Regions from separate parts of the Mesobacillus sp. QJM3NY_10 genome, predicted to be linked through region 1. Evidence: riboswitches for the same ligand, from Rfam matches in the RefSeq annotation. Region 1 holds a riboswitch; the other holds the start of a gene.

Region 1 (4,868 bases):
CGCTGCTTGTTGGCTATGGCCTGCTTGAATTTATTGGCGTATTATTGCAGCCAATCATGAGGCCTGTCTGGAAGACACCAGGACGGGCTGCGATTGATGCTGTTGCTTCCTTTGTAGGAAGCTATTCAATTGGCCTTCTGATCACCAACCGCGTGTTCAAGGAAGGCAAGTATACTATAAAAGAAGCCACTATTATCGCAACAGGTTTCTCTACCGTTTCAGCGACGTTTATGATTGTAGTCGCGAAAACATTAGGATTAATGGAAGTATGGAATACGTATTTCTGGACGACGCTTTTCGTTACATTTCTTGTAACCGCTATCACGGTCAGGTTGCGCCCTTTACGAACGGTTAGTGAGGAATATTATGAGGGCAAAGGTGTACCTGAGGAACCAGTGACAGAAAATCGCTTGAAAACGGCGTGGGCTGGAGCTATGAGCGCATCAAACAAAGCACCTTCTCTTGGCAAAAACATACTGGATAACTTACGAGATGGATTGATCATGACGATGGGAATTTTGCCTTCGATTCTGTCTGTAGGATTGTTGGGGCTTGTTTTAGCAGAATTCACCCCAGTGTTTGATCTTATTGGCTACATTTTCTATCCATTCACATTGATTCTCCAGATTCCAGAGCCAATGCTGGCAGCTAAGGCATCCGCTATTGAAATTGCCGAAATGTTCCTGCCTGCTTTGCTTGTAACAGAAGCCCCAATGATCACAAAGTTTGTCATCGGCGTTGTTTCTGTTTCAGCCATTATCTTTTTCTCCGCGCTGATTCCAAGCATTATGTCGACAGAAATACCAATCAGTCTGCGGAAATTGGTAGTCATCTGGATTCAGAGAACGATCCTTACACTGATCATTGTAGCGCCGATTGCACACCTCTTGTTTTAATACGGAAGATATTTAGTGGGCTGCATTGCAGCTCATTTTTATTTTTTTCTAGAACTGATAAAGCGAAACTGCTATAATCGAATTTATATTTTAAAAATTCAGAGGAATCAACCTCCATGAAAACATCATGAATTAATGAACAGTAAAGGGGAATATCCATGAATATCTACGGATCAGAAAAGATTAGAAAAATGACGTCAAGTATTTTTCAGGAAGTGGTTGACCGTAAGCAGGCAGCCTTAATGAACGGGAAAGATGTGATTGACCTGAGTATTGGGAGTCCGGATTTTTCACCGCCTTCTTTTGTTATGGAGGAACTTGCTAAATATTCGATGGATCCGGGGAAATACGGATACACGCTCAAGGGAATTAGTGAATTTAACGATGCGGTAAAATACTTTTACCAGCAGCGTTATTCGGTAGAACTTGAAGCTGGAACTGAAGTCCTGCAGCTAATGGGCTCCCAGGATGGGCTTGCGCATCTTGCTACTGCGATCATTGATCCTGGAGATTATGTACTTGTTCCAGATCCAGGTTACCCAATCTATGAAGCTAGCGTAACCATTGCGGGCGGTTCGATTTATCCTATGCCTTTGCTGGAGGAGAATAAATTCCTGCCGCAGCTTAATGAGATTCCTCTTGAAGTTTTACAAAAGACGAAAATGATGATCTTGAGCTATCCCGGAAATCCTGTCACTGCACTGGCAGATCGCAGCTTTTTTGAAGAAGTTGTTGAATTTGCCAAAATACATAACATACTGGTCGTACATGATTTTGCTTATTCAGAACTGATTTATGACGGAAATCCACAAAACAGTTTCTTATCAGTAGCGGGTGCAAAGGAAGTGGGGGTAGAGTTCAACTCACTCTCTAAAACTTTCAATATGGCAGGCTGTCGTATTGGATACGTAGCAGGAAATTCACAGGTTATTGATATTCTTGCTGCTTTCAAATCACACATCGATTACGGCATCTTTTATCCAATCCAAAAAGCTGCGATTGCCGCTTTGACTTCTGACTATTCATTCCTGAAGGATCAGCTAAAGCAGTATCAAGCACGGCGGGATGCCTTGGTATCAGGATTTCGGGACAGCGGATGGCAAGTGGCCAATTCTCCGGCAACGATGTTTGTGTGGGCGAAGATTCCTGAGGGTTGGAAATCCCGTGATTTTGCCTTCAAGCTAATTGATGAGGAAGGGATTGTCGTCGTTCCGGGTGATGCTTTTGGCAAGCAGGGTGAAGGGTATGTCCGAATTGCTATGGTTCAGCCTCCAGAAAGACTGGTTGAGGCATCACAAAGGGTAAATAAATTTCTGTCAGGCTTTCCGTTAGGAATTTAAAAATATATTTCGATAAACGAATTGACTTTTGGATGAATTTAGAATATTATCACTTTAGTAAACTAAAATTTAATACATGTCTTCTTATCAAGAGAGGTGGAGGGAAAGGCCCTGCGAAACCTCGGCAACAGGTTCTGATTGAATACTGTGCCAATTCCTGCGGACAAATTTGTCTGAAAGATGAGAAGAGAGTATTCTATGGCTCTCTTCTTAAAGAAGGGAGCTTTTTGTATTTAGGAGGCTTATTTATGAGTCTCTAATGTTTTTCTTGTAAAACCAACTTATCGGGTTGGTAAAGTCGAGATTAAAACCGGAGGAGAGTTTGGGATGAAATATGGATTTTGGCTGCCGATTTTTGGCGGATGGCTTAGGAATGTAGAGGATGAAAATATGCCGCCTAGCTTTGATTATGCAAAGCAGGTGATTCAATCAGCAGAACAATGGGGCTACTCTACCACTTTGATAGCAGAGTTATATCTGAATGATATCAAAGGTCCCGAGCATGACTCCCTTGAAGCATGGATAACTGCTGCCGCATTGGCTTCGGTGACAGAAAAGATTGAAATTATGGCTGCTGTTAGGCCTGGGTTCCATAATCCCGCAGTCACAGCAAAGATGGCTGCAAACATAGATCAGATCAGCAACGGGCGATTTACCCTTAATGTGGTTTCAGCCTGGTGGGAGGAAGAGGCGCGCCAATACGGGGGGATTTTTACCGAGCATGATGAGCGGTATGAACGGACTACTGAGTTCATTGATGTGCTCAAGGGACTATGGAGTGAAGAAAGCTTCTCTTATGAAGGTAAGTTTTATGATTTGAAGGACACGAAGCTGTTCCCAAAACCGGTACAGCGCCCGAATCCAATTTTATACGCTGGCGGTGAGAGCGAAAAAGGGAAGCAGACGATTGTTGAAAAATGCGATGCCTATGTCATGCATGGCGGGACAGTAGAAGAAATACAACGGAAAATAGTAGACATGAAGACTCGGAGGGCCGCTACGTCAAATCCTGAACTGTCAGAGTTCGGAATGGCCGCTTACGTCATTTGCCGGGATTCAGAGGAAGAGGCTTTTGCCGAATTGGAACGTATCACGGATGTTAAAGAATCCAGTGCCTATGCCGGCTTTAAAGATTTTACGAGCAAATCTCAGCTTGAACAGCAGGTTCAGCTCCAGGACTATTCGGTATCAAACCGTGGACTGCGGCCAAATTTAGTAGGTACACCAGAACAAATTGCCGAGCGAATTTTAGAGTATGAAGAAGCTGGATTGGGTTTGCTGTTACTGCAATTCTCTCCTCAGCTCGAGGAAATGGAGCGCTTCGCAAAGCAAGTTATGCCGCTAGTTGAGGCAAAAAAGAAGCAAGCGATTGTTTGATTTACATTTGATTAAGGAGATGAAGGAATAATGAGCAAAGTATATATCATCCATGAAAATAACGAATGGACGGTCCAATTGACAAAACGGCTTGATGAGCTGGGAGTTCCATATGAAGAATGGCATCTAGACGAGGGGCTGCTAGATTTATCGAAAGAACCTCCTGAAGGGATCTATTATAGCAGGATGAGCGCTTCTTCACACACAAGAGGCCATCGTTTCGCTCCGGAATATACTGCGCAGGTTCTATCATGGTTAGAGAACCATGGCCGTAAAGTTTTCAACGGTTCTCGCGCGCTGGAACTGGAGGTAAGCAAGGTTAAGCAATATCTTGAGCTGACCAAGCATGGAGTAAGGACTCCGAGGACAATTGCGACTGTCGGGAAAAAACAGTTATTGGATGCTGCGAAGGAATTTGAAGGAAAGCCATTTATCACGAAGCATAATCGAGCAGGAAAAGGTCTTGGCGTCCAGCTGTTTCAATCGATTGAAGCACTTCAGGCATATGTTGATGGACCTTCTTTTGAAGAACCGGTTGATGGTGTGACGCTGATTCAGGAATATATCCAGTCCCCGGAGAGCTATATAACTAGATGCGAGTTTGTCGGCGGCGAGTTTGTTTATGCGGTGAGAGTCGATACATCTGAAGGATTTGAATTGTGCCCGGCTGATGCCTGCCAGATCGGTGACCTGTTCTGCCCTGTTGGCGAAGAAGTTGAAGAAAAGCCAAAATTCCAGGTTATCGAAGGATTTAATGATCCAATCATTGATCAATATAAGAGAGTACTAGAAGCGAATAATATTAATGTTGCTGGAATTGAATTCATCAAAAATGAGTCAGGTGAAATCTTCACTTACGATATCAATACAAATACAAATTATAATTCTTATGCTGAAGGGAAAGCAGGTAAGTTCGGCATGCTGCAGCTGGCAAAGTTTTTAGGAGAAGAGCTGGCTGCGGAGTATGGGGTTGTGACAAGATAATTAATAAATTTGGATAAATTTTGAAACTTCCCAGAGATTCCTCCGTATTAAAAATAAGGGGGAGTGCAGATGAAAAAGTTATCGTTTATTCCTATAATCCTGGTGCTAATGCTTTTCGGCTGCCAGCAAAAACAAAATGGAGCGCTCGATACTAGTAAACTTGAGAAAGTTGAACCAACTGGGAATGTCACCGAGGAACAATTGAAAAGTATTCCCATTCTATATAATGTACCATCCTTGAAAGTTGGCTTAGATGCTTTGCCATTTGAAG
Region 2 (4,868 bases), 1.7 Mb from region 1:
AACACTGAATATAAAAGATTGGACGATAGCTTTTTCCAAACATGGTATACCCCTAATGGAGAAGTCAAAGTTACCACAAAAGAGCATTCTGTATTGGTTACCGGCTATGATGAAAATTCCGTTTATTTCAACGACCCGTTAACAGGTGAGAAAAATAAAAAAGCACCCATGAAAGACTTCGTGGAAGCCTGGGTGCAGATGGGAAGGCAAGCAGTTACCTACCTTCCCTGATTTTTAAGATTGTAAAACTTTCTGAGCCTCATACTCCTTCTGGAAGGAGTATTTTTTTTCGACATAAACATCATGCCACATCATGAACATCAGCACTGTCCAGATTTTGCGGCTGTTGTCGGCCTTGTTCTGGCAGTGGTCATCTAATAGCTTCAATAAGTAAGACTTATTGATAAGATGCTCTGTGTTGCTTTCCTTGATGATGTTCTTTGCCCAGTCATTCATTTCATTCTTCAGCCAGTGTCTGATTGGCACCGGGAAGCCAAGCTTTTTGCGTGTAAGAACGTGATCAGGTACAACGCCTTCAGCCGCTTTACGCAAAATGTACTTGGTTGTGTTGTTAGCTGTTTTCAAGCTTGTAGGAATCTTTGAAGCTGTTTCGAAAACAATCTTATCAAGGAATGGTACGCGAAGCTCCAAAGAATGAGCCATCGTCATTTTATCAGCCTTCAATAAAATGTCCCCGCGCATCCAAGTGTGGATATCAATATATTGCATTGTATCAACCGGATCATAGCCTCTGCTCTCACGATAAAGAGGCTTTGTGATATCCCTGTAATCGTACTGTCCATTATAAACGTGGAGCAGCTCGCTCTTCTCTTTTTCAGTGAACATCTTCGCGTTTCCAATGTAACGCTCTTCCATTGGCGTCACGCCGCGTTCGATGAAGCTCTTGCCCTTCATGCCCTCTGGCATCATTTTCGAAATGCCCTTCAGCATCGACTTCCCTACCTGGGGAATCTTGTTGAACATTTCAAGGTCCTGCGGCTCACGGTAAATGTTATAGCCTCCGAACAATTCATCCGCACCTTCACCGGAAAGCACAACCGTTACATGCTTCCTTGCTTCACGGGCAACGAAATACAAAGGTATAGCAGCCGGGTCAGCAAGCGGGTCATCCATATGCCACATGATTTTCGGAAGTTCATCCATATATTCCTGCGGACTGATCACATAGCTGATGTTTTCAACTCCGAGTTTATCAGCCGTTTCCTTCGCGACATCAATCTCGCTGAAGCCATTTTGTTCAAACCCAACAGAGAATGTCTTGATTGAAGGATGATACTGCTTCGCAATCGATGCGATGATCGAAGAATCAATTCCGCCAGAAAGGAAAGAACCAACTGGTACATCACTGCGCATGTGGATTTTCACCGATTCGAACAGGACATCCCTGATCTCCTTCGTGAATTCATCCTCAGATTTATGGATCGGCGAGAAGCTCGCTTTCCAGTAACGCTTGATTTCCATCGGCGAACCGATTTTCTTTGTAAAATAATGCCCTGGCTCAAGCTTGTAAATGCCTTCGGACATTGTATTAGGTTCTGGCACAAATTGATAAGTCAAATAGTGCTGTAATGCCTTGTAATCGAGGACATCATTCTCAAGCGCAAGCAAAATGCTCTTCTTTTCAGACCCGAAGAATGTACGGTTCTCATCTTCAAAGTAGAAAAATGGCTTGATGCCGAAATGGTCACGCGCTCCGTAAAGAATCTGCTCCTGTTTATCCCAGATGACAAACCCGAACATCCCGCGAAGCTTGTCAACAGCCTGCTCTTTATAGTGGCTGTATAGGGCAATGATGACTTCAGTGTCCGAATGAGTTTCGAAGGTCAGCCCTTCTTCAATCAACTCTTCACGAAGCTCAAGATAGTTGTAGATTTCTCCGTTGAAAATGATCCAGTAGCGCTCATTTTCATACGTCAATGGCTGATGGCCAGCCTCAAGGTCGATGATGCTCAGACGGCGGAAGCCGAACTGGATATGCTCATCATAGAAATACCCATCATCATCGGGACCACGGTGGGTAATGATGTCATTCATATTTTTAAACAGCTGCTTGTCATCGCTGCTGAATTCCTGTGCATTTTCATGTACACAACCGATAAAGCCACACATTATGTACTTCACCTTCTCCATTTCAGATAAAAATTTATTGTTATTTTCCAATGATTTTACTTCCTAAAAACATACCATCTAATACTATCATTAAACGCAAAGTTTTTGCAGTATAATCTGTGGGAAATTTAAGGTAATACTCTATTTTACACCTTTTGGACCATTCGCAAACCTTAGGGATTTTTGCGTCTTCCCTGGATTAGACGGCAAATAATAAAGGGAGTTACATATTTCTATGCAACTCCCTTTGTGATTTTATTTTCCTTGAGCTTGAGTGCGAAGTACCTCAGCCTTGTCTGTACGCTCCCATGGAAGGTCAACGTCTGAACGGCCGAAGTGTCCATAAGCAGCTGTCTGCTTGTAGATTGGCTTGCGCAGGTCAAGCATGTTGATGATACCAGCCGGGCGAAGGTCGAAGTTGTTTTCAACAACGTCGATCAAGACATCTTCGCTCACTTTGCCTGTGCCAAATGTATCGATGGAAATCGATACCGGACGAGCAACGCCGATTGCGTAAGCAAGCTGAACTTCAACTTTTTCAGCAAGGCCAGCAGCTACGATGTTCTTCGCAACGTAACGTGCAGCGTATGCAGCTGAGCGGTCAACTTTTGTAGGATCCTTACCAGAGAATGCACCGCCGCCGTGGCGAGCATATCCGCCGTAAGTATCAACGATGATCTTGCGGCCAGTAAGACCTGCATCACCCTGTGGTCCGCCGATGACGAAACGGCCAGTTGGGTTGATGAAGTATTTTGTGTTCTCGTCGATCAATTCTGCTGGTACAACAGGATTGATGACATGTTCTTTAAGATTGCGCTGGATTTGCTCGAGCGAAACTTCCGGGTGGTGCTGAGTTGAAATAACGATTGTATCGATACGGACAGGCTTGTCGTTCTCATCGTATTCAACTGTTACTTGAGTTTTTCCGTCAGGACGAAGGTATGGAAGGATCTCTTCCTTGCGCACTTCAGTCAGGCGGCGTGAAATCTTGTGTGCCAATGAAATCGGGAGAGGCATAAGCTCCTTCGTTTCGTTGCAGGCAAAACCGAACATCAAGCCCTGGTCTCCCGCTCCGATTGCTTCGATTTCCTCATCTGACATTTGGCCTTCACGCGCTTCAAGAGCCTGGTCAACACCCATTGCGATGTCAGCAGACTGCTCGTCGATTGAAGTCAAAACTGCACAAGTTTCAGAGTCGAAACCGTACTTAGCGCGAGTGTAGCCAATTTCCTTGATTGTTTCACGAACGATTTTCGGAATATCTACGTATGTAGATGTAGTGATTTCGCCTGCAACTAGTACAAGGCCTGTCGTAACTGATGTTTCAGCAGCAACACGTGCGTTAGCATCTTTTGCAAGGATCGCATCCAAAATCGCGTCAGAAATCTGATCGCAAATTTTATCCGGATGGCCTTCTGTTACTGATTCAGAAGTGAACAAACGGCGTTTGTTTGACATCTGAGTTCCTCCCTCATTTATAAAAATTGATCGAGGCTGTCCCAATACAGACCTCGGTTGATACGGTACTCATTCCCTATGTAGTATGAAATAAACGCTGAGTTTTTATTAGAAAAATTTGTTTTTGATTCATGGTGAATTTCTTTTTTTCCTAATTTTCACCCACGGGAGCAATGACACCAAAGAAGGCAGTCCGGTTGCATTTTCATGCAATTGGACAGAGAAAAGCAATATAAAAAACCTCTCCAATTTCGAGGAAAGGTTTATGCTTAAATCCGCGCCTTTCGCTCTTATCGTTCAAGGGCAGTTCCCTTGCGTCAGGTTAGCACCTTTGCCCGGAAATAGCAGCATTCCAAAAGCTGTTTTTTCACGTCTGCAGGTTGCTGGGTTTCATTGGGCCTGTCCCTCCACCAGCTCGGGATAAGAGAGTATCCGTTCAAGACCAAATCATAACGAAACTACAATTGCATGTCAATGATTTTCTCGGTAAAATTGTCGATTGTTGTTGAAAGTTTTTTTGTATAATGAAATGGCCTCACATCGCTTCTTTTTGCTTGACTATATAAAGAAAGAATTATATAACGCAAGTTAGGTACAAGGTAATTTTTCGAGTCATTAGTATAGATTAATTAAACCAATGTGTTATACTAATACCGAGATGTAAACACTTACAAAATATTAAACTTTCAAGAAATGCAAAAGCGCCTTGTTCAGTCCCGACAAGCGCTGGAGGGCCGACCGGTGAAGTCGTTCTTTGACTTCATTGGGCGGACCGAAGCGACTCGAGGGGCTAGGCGCTGGCGCTGGACATTTCTCGAGGTTAATATTTAATTTTGAATCTATAAAAAAGGAAGGTATTCTCCGATGAATGTTGTAGGAATATCAAATGAACTTTCAGCATTATTAAAAGGAAGCAATGTAAAGGTACAGTTATCAGTTCCCCAGCTTGTTGAAAAAATCCTTAACCGAAACGAAGGGCTCCTGACTTCCACTGGTGCTGTAAGAGCAACCACTGGTAAGTATACTGGCCGTTCACCTAAAGATAAATTCATTGTCGAGGAAGAATCCGTGAAGGACAAAATTGACTGGGGCTCCGTCAACCAGCCGATTTCCGAGGAATCTTTCACAAAACTATATAATAAGGTATTGAATTTCCTTAAAGAAAAAGAGGAAGTTTTTGTATTCAAAGGATTTGCAGGTGCTGATAAGAAATACCAGCTTCCGATCCAGGTAATCAATGAATACGCGTGGCACAACCTTTTCGCCCACCAATTGTTCAT

What was found. Region 1 has a riboswitch for S-adenosylmethionine ahead of AC0VX7_RS10245 (LLM class flavin-dependent oxidoreductase). Riboswitches for the same ligand answer to the same signal wherever they lie in the genome.
Region 2: linked by a shared signal. The riboswitch ahead of metK (methionine adenosyltransferase) and the one ahead of AC0VX7_RS10245 (LLM class flavin-dependent oxidoreductase) in region 1 are both predicted to bind S-adenosylmethionine.

Annotation. Positions count from the first base shown of each region.
Region 1 is NZ_CM149675.1:2,044,543-2,049,410, forward strand. It holds gene AC0VX7_RS10235 (YjiH family protein) at 1-896, shown strand, start outside; gene AC0VX7_RS10240 (LL-diaminopimelate aminotransferase) at 1,055-2,236, shown strand; SAM riboswitch class I at 2,318-2,423, shown strand; gene AC0VX7_RS10245 (LLM class flavin-dependent oxidoreductase) at 2,564-3,613, shown strand; gene AC0VX7_RS10250 (ATP-grasp domain-containing protein) at 3,644-4,597, shown strand; gene AC0VX7_RS10255 (hypothetical protein) at 4,667-4,868, shown strand, end outside.
Region 2 is NZ_CM149675.1:3,758,727-3,763,594, forward strand. It holds gene AC0VX7_RS18905 (C39 family peptidase) at 1-231, shown strand, start outside; gene asnB (asparagine synthase (glutamine-hydrolyzing)) at 235-2,130, opposite strand; gene metK (methionine adenosyltransferase) at 2,386-3,588, opposite strand; SAM riboswitch class I at 3,876-4,015, opposite strand; gene pckA (phosphoenolpyruvate carboxykinase (ATP)) at 4,453-4,868, shown strand, end outside.